Regions from separate parts of the Mesorhizobium sp. CA4 genome, predicted to be linked through region 2. Evidence: predicted binding sites of a transcription regulator. Region 2 holds the regulator's gene; each other region holds the start of a gene.
The links. Region 2 encodes PhoB, which activates phosphate uptake and scavenging genes when phosphate is short. Its sites were predicted from a motif close to TGTCATNNANCTGTCAT; they were not measured.
Positions count from the first base shown of each region.

Region 1: a site for PhoB is predicted at 2,778-2,794, ahead of LB528_RS22675 (PhoX family protein). Genes of this name have one in related genera too.
Region 3: a site for PhoB is predicted at 2,878-2,894, ahead of LB528_RS24225 (LTA synthase family protein). Genes of this name have one in related genera too.

Region 1 is NZ_JAIUHK010000031.1:15,057-19,781, forward strand. Features, by position in the region: gene LB528_RS22670 (GNAT family N-acetyltransferase) at 1-641, shown strand, start outside; gene LB528_RS22675 (PhoX family protein) at 696-2,693, opposite strand; gene LB528_RS22680 (hypothetical protein) at 2,941-3,279, shown strand; gene LB528_RS22685 (phosphatase PAP2 family protein) at 3,298-3,999, shown strand; gene LB528_RS22690 (helix-turn-helix domain-containing protein) at 4,091-4,360, shown strand; gene LB528_RS22695 (SulP family inorganic anion transporter) at 4,493-4,725, shown strand, end outside.
Region 2 is NZ_JAIUHK010000004.1:95,584-100,308, forward strand. Features, by position in the region: gene pstB (phosphate ABC transporter ATP-binding protein PstB) at 1-558, shown strand, start outside; gene phoU (phosphate signaling complex protein PhoU) at 579-1,286, shown strand; gene phoB (phosphate regulon transcriptional regulator PhoB) at 1,303-1,992, shown strand; gene LB528_RS04810 (ROK family protein) at 2,154-3,389, opposite strand; gene xylF (D-xylose ABC transporter substrate-binding protein) at 3,654-4,694, shown strand.
Region 3 is NZ_JAIUHK010000035.1:25,369-30,093, reverse strand. Features, by position in the region: gene fabF (beta-ketoacyl-ACP synthase II) at 1-192, opposite strand, end outside; gene LB528_RS24240 (acyl carrier protein) at 227-463, opposite strand; gene fabG (3-oxoacyl-[acyl-carrier-protein] reductase) at 685-1,422, opposite strand; gene fabD (ACP S-malonyltransferase) at 1,725-2,666, opposite strand; gene LB528_RS24225 (LTA synthase family protein) at 2,945-4,725, shown strand, end outside.

The DNA of each region.
Region 1 (4,725 bases), on a different contig from region 2:
CAACGCGGCACCAGACCTTCGCCGAGGGCGGCGCCCTTGCCCGACGATATCGCCCGTCGATCGTGCCCTTCGCCGCCACTGCGGCTGACGATGTGGACAGCCTGCGGGCGCTGGCCGGGCTTCTCCCGCCGGGCGAAACAGCCGTCCTGGTCCAGGCGCATGAGATCGCCCTGTCGCCGGAAATCTCCGCGATCTCCGCAGCGCCGCTGGTGCAGATGGTCGCCGAAGCGCCGATGCCCGCGACGTCCGATGAGCGCATCCGGCAGCTGACAAAAGACGATGCCGAGGAAATGCTGGCGCTCGCCTCGCTCACCAAGCCCGGCCCTTTCACGCTGGAGGCGCTGAGCCTCGGCGATTTCTGGGGGATCAAGATCGACGGCAGGCTGGCGGCAATGGCCGGCGAGCGTATGAAGCAGTCCAGATACTCGGAACTCAGCGGCGTGTGCACGCACCCGGATTTCCGCGGCGGCGGCCTTGCCCGCCTGCTGTCGGTGTTCGTGGCCGGCCGGATCGCGGCACGCGGCGAGGTTCCATACCTGCACGCCTATGACAGCAACGAAGCGGCGATCAGGCTTTACGAGTCCATCGGCTTCCGCTTGAGAAGCAAGATGAACATGGCCATGGTTCAACGCGCGGAGTGACGAAAGGGAGGATTTGATCGAAATCTTCCCTCTCGACGCCTCAGCTACAAGAGGTCACACCGCGATCTTGCCGCCGCCCTGCTTCGTAATCGCAACGACGGACGGACGCACCGGCATGTCCGGCTTGAAGTCCGGCCAGCGGGTCGACGGATCCTCGTAGTAGGAGGGGCGGCCGAACCCTTCCCAGTCCTCGCCGCCATCGCCCGGATGCTGCACGGCGACGAAAGCCGTCTGGTCGTCGGGCGCGAAGAGCGGACCGCACATTTCGGCGCCGATCGGCACGCGGAAGAACAGCTTCGACGTTGCCCGCGCCGCACCCTCGGTGTCGACGGCCCAGAGGCCGTCGGTGCGGCCGGTGGCCTTCGGACCCTGGCCGTCGGTGGCGACCCACAGGCGCCCGGCGGAATCGACGGCGCAATTGTCCGGCATGCCGAACCAGCCATGGGCGGTGGTCGCCGTCGAGAAGGTGGCGCCGACATCGGCCACGGAAGGATCGCCGCATTTTAACAGCACTTCCCACTTGCCCTTGGTTGCGGCGAAATCGCCGCCGTCCTCGACGATCTCGATGATGTGGCCGAAGGCATTGTCGGCGCGGGGATTGGCGGCGTCGACCTGCGCGGCCTTGCGCTTGGAATTGTTGGTCAGCATGACATAGACCTTGCCATTGCCGGCATTGGGCTGGATGTCCTCCGGCCGGTCCATCTTGGTGGCGCCGAGCAGGTCGGCGGCGCGCCGCGTCTCGATGAGAACGTCGGCTTGGGAAGCAAAGCCGTTCTCCGCCGTCAGCGGCGCCTTCCCGAACACGATCGGCATCCATTCCACCGAACCGTCCTCGGCGAATTTGGCGACATAGAGCGTGCCGTCGTCGAGCAGGTTCATGTTGGCAGCGCGGTCGTTGGGGTTGAACGTGCCGGCGGTGACGAATTTGTAGACATAGTCGAAGCGCTCATCGTCGCCGAGATAGAAGACGACGCGGCCGTCCTTGGCGACGATCGACTCGGCGCCCTCATGCTTGAAGCGGCCCATGGCGGTGCGCTTTCTAGGCACCGAGTTCGGATCGTTGACGTCGACCTCGACGATCCAGCCGAAACGATTGGGCTCGTTCGGCTCCTTGGCAAGGTTGAAGCGGTCGTAATGCGCGCCCCACTCATAAGCGCCTTCGGGGATGCCGAGGCGCTTGTAATTGGCCGCTTCCCTGTGGCCCTCCGGCAATTCGCCCGAGAAATAGCCGTGGATGTTCTCCTCGGCCATCACATAAGTGCCCCAGGGCGTGACGCCGCCGGCGCAATTGTTGAGCGTGCCGAAGACCTTGGTGCCGGACGGGTCGGCATTGGTCTTGACGCGGTCGTGGCCGGCGACCGGGCCGGACAGTGCCATCTCGGTGGTCGACATGATGCGGCGGTTGAGCTTGCCGTCGCGCACCACCTGCCATTTGCCGTCTTGCTTGCGGATCTCGACGATGGTGCCGCCATGCGCGGCCATCTCGACATCGACCTGCTCCTTGGAGAGCGGCGCGACCTCGGCCTTCTTCTTTCCGTCCTTCTCCACGATCGAAACGATGTCGGGGAACATCAGATGCGGATTGGTGTATTCGTGGTTGACGACCAAAAGGCCATGCTCGGCCGAGCCGTCGATCGGGATATAGCCGACATAGTCGTTGTTGTAGCCGAACTGTTTCGCCTGGGCTTCGGCCGACTGCTTCAGCGGGTCGAACTCCGGCGAATCGCCAAACAGCGGATCGCCCCAGCGCAACAGCACGTCGGCATCATAGCCCTGCGCGACATGGTGCTTGTCGTCGATGCCGGCTTCGAGCTCGTCGAACTTGAAAGCCGAGGCCTCGGTGGCGCGCGCTTCGTCGGCGGCGACCAACGCCAGCGGGCTGACGGTTGCGGCGATGGCCGAGACGGCCAGCGAGCCCTTCAGGAAGCCGCGCCGCGAGAAACGCGCGGCGATGATCTCGCCCATGGTGCGGTTGTCGGTGGGATTGACGGGCGGGCCGTCATTGTCCTCGAGCTGGCTGGTGCGGAAGCGGGTCTCAGGGGTCACGGTCATAGCTGTTCCTCTGGCTTCTTGAGGTGGCTGGGATTTCGACCTCTCGACCCCTAAAGCGCGCCGATCACATTTTCGTGACATCATTGTGATTGAATCGTAATGGCTGTTTGCCGGCTGAGCAGCGGCGGCCGGCTTGGATCCTCCAAATGGGCGAACGATCGACCGCGATCGGCTTGACGGCCTCGCCCGCTTCGGGAAACAAGGGCTGCGGCAGGCGTGGCGACGGCACTTGAAAAGGGGATGGCGGGTGAGTTTCTGGGGACTGGCGCAGCTCGGCATTTCGACCGTGATGTTCCTGCTGGCGGCAATGGCGGCCAAGCAATGGGGGCTGGCGCCGAGCTTGGCCAAGCTGCTTTTGACGCTGGCGCTCTACTCGGCCGGCAATCTGATCATGCTCAGGCTGGTGCGCGAATTCGGCATGTCGGTGTCGTTCAGCCTGTCGGCGGTGATCCAGCTTGTCGCCGTCAATGTCGTGGCGCTCGCCTTCTACGGCGAACGGCTCAATGCCTTGCAGGCGACCGGCATCGTGCTGGCGATCGCCGCCGTCGCGCTGATCACGCTCGGGCCCTATATTCAGCGGCTGTAGCTGGACCCGAAGGCCCGAATGAAATCGACCGCCAACGCGCTCCTCAACAAGTTGGAATTCCCGGTGCTGCTGGCCGGGCTGGTGATTGCCGGCGGGCTATGGGGCCTGGTGGAACTCCTGGAGCTGGCGCGCGCCACGACCCCGCACGCCTTCGACACGGAAATCCTGCTCGCCTTCCGCCATGCCGGGCAGCCGGACAGCCCGATCGGTCCGCCTTGGCTGGAGGGCGCGGTGCGCGACGTCACCGCGCTGGGCAGCACCGCTGTGCTGGTGCTGATCACGACGGCGACCATCCTCTATCTGCTCTTGATCCGCAGACCTTCGACAGCGCTGTTCATGTTCGCGGCGGTGGCGGGCGGGCAAGTGCTTTCGAGCCTGCTCAAATTCGAGGTCGACCGGCCGCGGCCCGATCTCGTCTCGCATCTCGTCAACGAGACGTCGCTGTCCTTTCCGAGCGGCCACGCGATGCTGTCGGCGGTAACCTATCTGACGCTCGGTTCCTTGACGGCCCGCTTCCTGCCGGACCGCAGGACGAAGGTCTTCGTGCTCGGCCTCGCGGTGCTCACCACCGTGCTGGTCGGCGCCAGCCGCGTCTATCTCGGGGTGCACTGGCCGTCCGATGTGCTTGCCGGCTGGTGCGCGGGCTTTGCCTGGGCCATGCTGTGCTGGCTCGCGGCGCGGCTGCTGCAGCGACGCAAGGTCGTTAAGGATAGCGAATAACCAATGTCTCATCTACATTAAATGACGCTTGAAACATCACTATGCTTGTATTACCCATTGATATCGCAGACTCAGACAAAGGTTCTGGCCGATGATCACTGCTGCGCAGATGCGCGCCGCAAGGGCGTTGGCCGGTATCGACCAGCGAACGCTTGCCGAGCGCGCCGGCGTTTCGCTTCCGACGATACAGCGTATGGAAGCGAGCGAAGGCGTCGTGCGAGGCGTCGTCGACACGCTAATGAAGGTCATCCATGCCCTCGATGAGGTCGGGGTGGAATTGATCGGCGAGAACCAGACCAGCGAACGCGGCGGCAGGGGCGTGCGCCTCAAGGCCACCGTGGCACAGAACCCGCAGGGCTGAGCCGCAACCGCATCCGCCTCGGGAACCGTTACCGGTTTTCGGGCAGCGATGCGGCGTCGCAACGGTTTATCGCGACGGCGACCGCCGACATCCAGCCGACGATCCCGCCGCCCTGTGGAGCGGAAGCAGTTCATGGATCAGGCGCGGCGGGCAATTCACCACCAAGCACGGCCGACCTTCGCCGAGCTGTTCACACCAAAGCTGGTGACGGTGCTGCGCGAGGGCTACCACCTCAAGCAGCTGAGGGCCGATGTGATCGCCGGCCTGACGGTCGCCATCGTGGCGTTGCCGCTGTCGATGGCGATCGCGATCGCCTCGCATGTGGAGCCCGAGCGCGGACTGTTTACGGCGATCATCGGCGGTTT
Region 2 (4,725 bases):
CTGCTCGACGGCAAGAACATCCTCGACCGCTCGCAGGACCTCAACCTACTCAGGACCAAGATCGGCATGGTGTTCCAGAAGCCGACGCCGTTCCCGATGTCGATCTACGAAAACATCGCCTTCGGCGTCAGGCTCTATGAGAAGATCAGCAAGGCCGAGATGGACAGCCGCGTCGAGCAGGCGCTGAAGCGCGCGGCACTGTGGAACGAGGTCAAGGACAAGCTCAACGCCAGCGGCCTCAGCCTCTCGGGCGGCCAGCAGCAGCGCCTGTGCATCGCCCGCACCGTGGCAGTGAAGCCCGAGGTCATCCTGCTCGACGAGCCGGCCTCGGCGCTGGATCCGCTGTCGACCGCCAAGATCGAGGAACTGATCGACGAATTGCAGGTCGACTACACGATCGTCATCGTCACCCACAACATGCAGCAGGCGGCGCGCGTGTCGCGGCAGACGGCGTTCATGTATCTGGGTGAGCTGGTGGAGTTCGACCGGACCGAGAAGATCTTCACCTCGCCCCGCGAGAAGCGCACCCAGGACTACATCACCGGCCGCTTCGGCTGAGCTCATACGAGGACATCATCATGGCCGAACATACCGTCGCTTCCTTCGACGAAGATCTGAGGCAGATCAGCCGGCTCATCAATGACATGGGCGATCTCGCCGCCTCCATGGTCGGCGCATCGACCAGGGCGCTGCTCGAGACCGACAATGCGCTGGCGCAGCGCGTCGTCTCCGACGACGCCATCATGGACGCGCGTCAGCGCGAACTCGACGACCGCGCCATTACGCTGATCGCCAAGCGCCAGCCGATGGCCGATGATCTTCGCAACGTGGTCGGCTCGATCCGCATGGCGGGTGACCTCGAACGCATCGGCGATCTCGCCAAGAACATCGCCAAGCGCGTCGGCTCGGTCGGCGTCAGCGCCGCGCCGCGCGACCTCACGCATTCGATCGATTCCATGGCGCAGATGGTGCTGATCCAGGTCCAGGCCGTGATCCAGGAATATACGGTGGGCGACGCCACGGCGCTGGCCAAGCTTCGCAACGACGACGAGCGCATCGACGTCAAATACACATCCGTCTTCCGCGAGCTCCTGACCTACATGATGGAAGATCCGCGCAACATCACCGCTTGCACGCATCTTCTGTTCTGCGCCAAGAATCTCGAGCGCATCGGCGATCATGTGACCAACATCGCCGAGAACGCCTACTATGTGCTGACCGGCACGCAATTGCCCGCCAACCGCCCCAAGCAGGACGAGACGGCAATGTCGGCGCCGGCGGCCTGACAGGGGTAACTGCCAGATGATCGCGCCACGCATCATGGTGGTGGAGGACGAGGAGCCGCTGGGGGTGCTGCTCCGCTACAATCTCGAATCCGAGGGTTACCAGGTCGAAGTGGTGACCCGCGGCGACGAGGCCGAAATCCGCCTTCAGGAAAACGTTCCCGACCTGCTCGTGCTCGACTGGATGGTGCCGGCGGTTTCCGGCATCGAGCTCTGCCGGCGTCTGAGGATGCGGCCCGAGACCGAGCGGCTGCCGATCATCATGCTGACGGCGCGCGGAGAAGAAAGCGACCGCGTGCGCGGCCTCTCGACCGGCGCCGACGATTATCTGGTCAAGCCGTTCTCGACGCCGGAGTTCATGGCGCGCGTCAAGGCGCTGCTGCGCCGCGCCAAGCCGGAGGTGCTGTCCAGCGTGCTCAAGGTCGGCGACATCGTGCTCGACCGCGAGTCGCACCGCGTCTACCGCAAGAAGAGCGAGATCAGGCTCGGCCCGACCGAGTTCCGCCTGCTCGAATTCATGATGCGCCACCCCGGTCGCGTGTTCTCGCGCAGCCAGCTGCTCGACAATGTCTGGGGCGAGACGATCTATATCGACGAGCGCACCGTGGACGTCCATGTCGGACGCCTGCGCAAGGCCGTCAACAACGGCCGCATGCCGGACGTCATCCGCACCATCCGCGGGGCGGGTTACGCGATCAGGGAAGATTAGGGGGATACGCCGAGATTCAGGTGAGGCCGGCCGGCGAACGGCGACTTCCTGCGCCTCCGGTACTCACGTGCCTAAGGTACGCTCCGTTCCGGTTCTCGGAACCCACCATTCTCGACTCGGCCTGACCTGAATCTCAGCGTATCCCGGCATCTGGCTCGCCGCTATTCGACGTGCTTGCCCGCTCTTGCCTGGCCTCCCGGCGCGAAAATCTCCTGGTCGACGAAGGTCAGCGCGCGCATGGCGCAGCCTTCGCGGATCAGCGGCAGTTCGTTCGGCTCAGTGTCGAAGGAGATCGATTCGGAGTGCTGGCCGCCGGCCGTCTGGGCGATCGCCTCGCGCAGCGCCGGTTCGATCAGGTCGAAGGCGGCCGCGCTGACGCCGACCATGGCGACGGGCGCCGGATCGATGAGGGCGAACAGGCTGCCGAGGCTGAAGCCGAGCGCCTCGCCGGCCCGGCGATAGGCCTCGCGCTCGGGGCCATCCTGCTGACGCGCCTTTGCGGCAAGCGCGCGCATGTCGGCGTCGCCGACATCGGTCGGCGTGGCATCCTCGCTTATGCCCATGGCGCTGCGCCAGATGGCATAATTGCCGGCATAGGCCTCGACGCAGCCGCGGCGGCCGCAGCGGCAAAGCGCTCCGCCCGGACGATGGATCATATGGCCGAACTCACCGCCCGAGGAATGCGTGCCGGTGAACAGCGCGCCCTTCAACACCAGGCCCATGCCGATGCCGTGCGACAAGAGGATGGCGATGAAGTCGTCGCGATAGCGCTCGGGATCGCGCCACTGCAGCGCCACCGCCATCATGTTGCAGTCGTTCTCCGTGGTGGCCGGGATGCCGAATTCCTTCTCGAGGAGATCGGCAAAGGGGATATCGGTCAGCGGCGTGATCGGCGACCACAGCATGGCGCGTGAATGGGTATCGGTGATGCCCTGAATGCCCATGGCGATGCGGGCGACGCTGCCCACGTCGAGGTCGGGATCCTGCAGCCGGCGCCGGACAATCGCCATGCATTCGCCGATCAGCTCATCGCGCGGCATGACGAGCGTGTCCAGGCGATGCTGCTCCTCGGAAACCACCTGGCCGGCATAGTCGATGACGGCAACCGACAGGAAGTTCAGCGACAAAACCACGGTCAGCACCGCGGCGGCTTCGGGGTTCAGCGCCAGGCCGACCTGCGGCCGGCCGCGTTTCAACGCCGTCGGCTCGCTGGCCTTGCTTTCGGCGAGGATGCCCTCCTGGATCAGATCGGCGGAGATCGCCGAAATGGTCGAGTGGCTGAGCCCGGTGGTGGCGGCAATCTCCGTCCGCGATGGCTGGCCGGCGCGGCGCACCGCCGAAATCACCATGGCGCGGTTGCGCCGGCGCAAATCGTCGTGACGGATTCCGACCGACATTGTCCTGCACGTCCTCCCGGTCATCGCGGCCTTGTGATGATGCCATGGCCTGTCGCTGACACGCTAGGGATTGTGGCAGAAGCCAAGGTCCATGTCATTATTATTGCGGACGTCGAAAAAATGCCTGGACCCATCAAAACCCATCAAAATCGCAGTTGACAGGGTCGTTTTGCTGGACCAATATTTTTTTGAGGCTCGAAAAAAAGCCTCTGTGCCGGCCTTCGGGCCAGTCAGGGTCGCGCCGCACGGCGCAGGGAGGATATCATGAAGAAATTCGCAGCCGCCATTCTGGCGGGCGTTGCCATGTCGCTGACGCTGGCGTCGGTCGCCGAGGCGAAGGACAAGGTGATCGGCGTGTCGTGGTCGAATTTCCAGGAAGAGCGCTGGAAGACCGACGAAGCCGCGATGAAGGCCGCCATCGAGGCCGCCGGCGACAAGTATATTTCGGCCGACGCGCAGTCCAATCCGGGCAAGCAGCTGACCGACGTCGAAAGCCTGATCTCGCAGGGCGCCAACGCGCTGATCATCCTGGCGCAGGATGCCTCGGCGATCGGTCCGGCGGTGCAGAAGGCGCTCGACGAAGGCATCCCGGTCGTCGGCTACGACCGCCTGATCGAGAACAAGGACGTGTTCTACCTGACCTTCGACAACAAGGAAGTCGGGCGCATGCAGGCCCGCGAGGTGTTCAAGGTGAAGCCGGAAGGCAACTACGTCTTCATCAAGGGCTCGGGCTCCGATCCGAATGCCGACTTCCTTTTCGCGGGCTCCATGGAAGTGCTGAAGGACGCGATCGACAGCGGCAAGATCAAGAATGTCGGCGAGGCCTATACCGACGGCTGGCTGCCCGCCAACGCGCAGAAGAACATGGAACAATTCCTGACAGCCAACGACAACAAGGTCGACGCGGTCGTGGCGGCCAATGACGGCACTGCCGGCGGCGTCGTCGCGGCGCTGACGGCGCAAGGGCTGGCCGGCACCGTGCCGGTCTCCGGCCAGGACGGCGACCATGCGGCGCTCAACCGCATCGCGCTCGGCACGCAGACGGTGTCCGTGTGGAAAGACGCGCGCGAGCTCGGCAAGAACGCCGCCGAGATCGCTTCGCAGCTCGCCGATGGCAAGAAGATGGGCGACATCGCCGGCGCCAAGGACTTCACGACGCCTGGCGGCAACACCGTCAAGTCGCTCTTCCTGACGCCGGTCGCGATTACCAAGGACAATCTCAACGTCGTCATCGACGCCGGCTGGATCAAGAAGGACGAGGTCTGCGCGGGCGTTGCCGCCGGCAGCGTCACGGTCTGCAACTAAGCCTTGCCGACATTCGATCTCACGAATTGCG
Region 3 (4,725 bases), on a different contig from region 2:
CGGATTGAAGGTTCCGTTCGAGCCGTCGCCGCGCGGGATGATGTGGGCGATCTTGCAAGCAAGATCGTCCACCTCGAATTCGGTGACACGGCGGCAGGCGCTGCGGCCGGAAAGCAATTCCCGCCAGCTGTGCTCGACGCCCATGCCAAATGGCGAAAGCAGGCCAAGGCCCGTGACGACGACACGCCTCATCGCAGGTCCTCCCCGATAATGCCTGCGAAAGACCTCAGGCCGAGGCCTTGTCGATATACTTTACAGCGTCGCCGACGGTCAGGATGGTCTCGGCGGCATCGTCCGGAATCTCGACGCCGAATTCTTCTTCGAACGCCATGACGAGTTCAACCGTGTCGAGGCTGTCCGCGCCCAGATCGTCGATGAAGCTCGCCTGCTCCGTCACCTTGTCGGCATCGACGCCGAGATGCTCGATGACGATCTTCTTGACGCGCTCTGCGGTGTCACTCATTTGGGGCAATCCTCGTCTTAGGTTGTCTATCTTCGTTAGCGGGCGGAATGCCGCTAATCAAGCTGAAAGATGGTCTTGCGGGCAACGCAACGCCACAGGACCGGTTTTTGCCCGAACCGCCGGGTTGCGGGCCGCATTACACGAAAAATGACGGGCGTCCAAGCCGAAATGGCTGTTTTCACAGGCGCCTGGCCCCGGCCTCCCGCCAGATCATCGCCCCCTTAGATCATCGCCATGCCGCCGTTGACGTGAATGGTCTGGCCGGTGACATAGGCCGCCTCGTTGGAGGCGAGATAAGCGACGGCGGACGCGACCTCGGCGCTGGTGCCCATGCGCCTGGTCGGGATCGCGGCCATGATCGTCTCTTTCTGCTTGTCGTTGAGCTTGTCGGTCATGGCCGATTCGATGAAGCCCGGAGCGACGCAGTTGACGGTGATGTTGCGGGTGGCGATCTCCTGCGCCAGCGACTTGGAGAAGCCGATCATGCCGGCCTTGGAGGCGCAGTAATTGGTCTGGCCGGGATTGCCGGTGACGCCGACCACCGAGGTGATGTTGATGATGCGGCCATGGCGGCGGCGCATCATCGGATGCGTCAGCTCGCGGGTGAGCCGGAACACGGCGGTGAGGTTGACCTCGATCACGCTGTCCCAGTCGGCGTCCGACATGCGCACAAACAAGCCGTCCTTGGTGATGCCGGCATTGTTGACCAGGATGTCGACGCCCTCGAGCTCGGCTTCCGCCTTCTGACCGAGCGCCTTGACCGCGTCGCGGTTCGTCAAATCAGCCGGAAAGAGCTTTACACGATCGCCGAGCTCGCCGGCCAACGCCTCGAGCTTTTCAACGCGCGTGCCGTGCAGACCAACGATCGCACCCTGGCTGTGCAGCACCCTGGCGATCGCCTCGCCGATGCCTCCCGATGCGCCGGTGACGAGCGCCTTGCGGCCGGTCAGTTCGAACATATCTTCAACCTCATTTTTCCAGACGGCTGCAAGCAGTCGCGTTCCGTATACGTCATATCGTCCAAGTCACGCTAGACAAGCGTCGGACATTGGCGAAGGCCTCCTTCCCGTCGTCATCCACGGGCGGAGCGGGAGCGAAGCGGACGCGTAGACCCGAGGATCCATGCCGTGACATTGGCCGAAGGATGCAACGGAGCAGAATTCTGCACCGCGGCGGCACTTCCAAGTCACGGCATGGATTCTAGGGTCTGCGCTGCGTCGCTTCGCTCCTTGCTCCGCCCTAGAATGACGAAAACGGGGCCTCACCCCAAAGCCGCCAGCGCGGCCTCGACTTCCGCCGCCGTGCCCACCGCGCCGGTGGCGATCTCACGGTTGATGCGGCGTGCCAGGCCCGACAGCACCTTGCCGGCGCCGACCTCGTAAAGCGTCGCAACGCCATTGGCGCCGAACCATTCCACCGTCTCGCCCCAGCGCACCCGGGCAACCACCTGCTCGACCAGGCGGCGGGCGATCTCGTCTGGGTCGCTGGTCGGGGTCACGGTGACGTTGGAGACGATCGGAACCACGGGCGCGGATTTGGCGACACCGGCCAGCGCTTCGCGCATGATGTCGGCCGCCGGCGTCATCAGCGCCGAGTGGAAGGGGGCGGACACCTGCAGCATCAGCGCCCGCTTGGCGCCCTTTTCGGTGCACAGTTTCGCCGCCAGCTCAACCGCCGCTTTGGCGCCCGAAATCACCAGCTGGCCGCCGCCATTGTCGTTGGCGACCTGGCAGACGGAGCCCTTGGCTGCTTCCGCGCATGCCGCTTCGACATCGGCCTGCTCCAGCCCGATGATCGCCGCCATGGCGCCCTCGCCGGCCGGGACCGCCGCCTGCATGGCGTTGCCGCGGGTGCGCAAAAGCTTGGCGGCGTCGCCAACCGAAACGAAGCCGGCCGCGGCAAGCGCGGAATATTCACCAAGCGAATGGCCGGCGACATAAGCCACCTTGTCCTTCAAAGAGAAGCCGCGCGCTTCGAGCGCGCGCATCGCCGCCAGCGAGACCGCCATCAGCGCCGGCTGGGCGTTGGCGGTCAGCGTCAGCGTCTCTTCCGGCCCTTCCCAGATCAGTTTCGACAGTTTTTCGCCGAGTGCGGCGTCCACTTCCTCGAACACGCGGCGGGCTTCCGGGAAGGCATCGGCGAGGTCCTTGCCCATGCCGACGGCCTGGCTGCCCTGTCCCGGAAAGGTGAATGCGACGGCCATTTGAAGTCTCTCCAGAGGCTGGTTTTTCCCTGCCTCTGGCGCAAGGCGGACGGCCAAGTCAAGCCCGCCGGCGGCCCTTCGACCCGTATTTCAGCTGGAAAAGCTGGCTGAATGCCTGTTCCGAAAGGCTTTTTGGCGATCACACCTGATGAAAACCGCTCACGTTTGGGTTGCTGGCTCTTCTTATTTCAGCCACAGGCGCTAGCTTTGCGTGACATTTCAATGACAGAAGCGTGACGGGCGTGGAAGGCGTGTTGCGTGGCCTGGGGGAAAACACAGTGGCAAGTATCAGGAAAGGCGCGGCCAGGCCCGTACCGGGATTTTTGGAAGACGATCCGTCCACCGGCTATCTGCCCGGACGGACATGGCCGACTGTACGCTACGGCCTGACGACGCTTCTTGCCTCCGCCCTGCTCGTATTCGCGATCGAATGGATCGTGCGCGGCGATTTCTTCGGCACGGTCGATTTCTTCCTGCAGCCCTTCAAGCCGGGCTGGACCACCATCGTCGTCTTCGCGCTGGTGCTGGTCGGGCTTGACGCGGTACTGGGCCGCAGCCATCAGAGCCTGATGATCGTGGCGCCGCTGACGCTGGCGCTTGCCTTTGTCGGCCACCAGAAATCGCATTATCTCGGCGACCCGCTCTATCCCACGGATTTCCTGTTTGCCCGCCAGATCATGGCGCTGATGCCGCTTTTGGTGCGCGAACGGCCGTGGACCGCCATCATGCTCGCCGCGGCCATCGTCGGCGGCCTGACGCTGCTCGTCTATTGCTGGCGAACCTGGCGCCGACGTGTGCCGATCCTTAGCCGCAAGGGCCGTCTGGCGCGGCTGGCGCTTGCCGTGCCGCTGCTCGCTTTCTTCGTCTCGATCATGGACTATGCCACCTTCTCGTGGACGCGCGACCGGCTGCAGATCATCCCGATCATGTGGGACCAGAAGGAGAACTACGCCTCCAACGGCTTTGCGCTCGCCTTCGCGATGAACGTGCCGATGGCGCATGTCTCGGCGCCGCCCGGCTATTCCGAAAAGGCAATGGCCGCGATCCAGCGGCCCGACGTCGCCGCTTCCGTGCCGGACGAGAAGCCGGATATCGTCGTGGTGATGAGCGAATCCTTCTGGGATCCGACGCACCTGCCCGGCGTCATCATCAAGCCCGACCCGATCCCGACAGTGCGCGCCTTGCGCTCCGGCTCGATGTTCTCGCCCGAGTTTGGCGGCATGACCGCCAATATTGAGTTCGAGGCGCTGACCGGCTTTTCCAACGCTTTCCTGCCGGCCGGCTCGATCCCCTATCAGCAATATGTGCGCACCCCAACGCCCTCGCTGGCGACCTTCCTGAAGAGCGAGGGCTACCGGGCGCATGCCATCCACCCGGGCACCAACTGGTTCTGGAACCGGGGCGCCGTCTATGCCGATTTCGGCTTCAACGACTTCCGCTCGGAAGAGACGCTGCCGCCGATGGAGAAGCGCGGGCCGCTGGCTTCCGACGCGGCGATGACCGCCGAGATCATCCGCGAGGCCGACGCCAGCGACGATCCGGTGTTCCTGTTCGCCGTCAGCCTGCAGAACCACGGCCCTTACGAGCCCTACCGCTACTACAATCCGACGCATTCGGTCGATGCGCCGATCAGTTCCTGGGCGCGGGAATCGCTGCTTTCCTATACCGAGGGTTCAGCCGATGCCGACCGGGGCCTGCAGCGGCTGATCGACTGGGCGAAAGCGCGCCGGCGGCCGACCATCATCGCTTTCTTCGGCGACCACCTGCCGCCGCTCGGCCCGGTCTATGTCGAGACCGGCTTCCTCAAGGACAACGTCGCGCCGCGCAAGGAGCCTAGCGCCGACGCCGCGCTCGAACACCACGACACGCCGCTGATCATCTGGTCGAACCGCTCCGGCCCGGTGAAGAACCTAGGCTCGGTGAGCCCGGCCTTCCTGCCCTACCACATCCTGACCACGGCAGGCATCACCCACCCCTACTACACCGGCTTCCTCGGCGCGCTGCGCGAGCGTTATCGGGTGGTCGACCGCAACCTGCTCCTGTCGTCCGCGGGCGACGC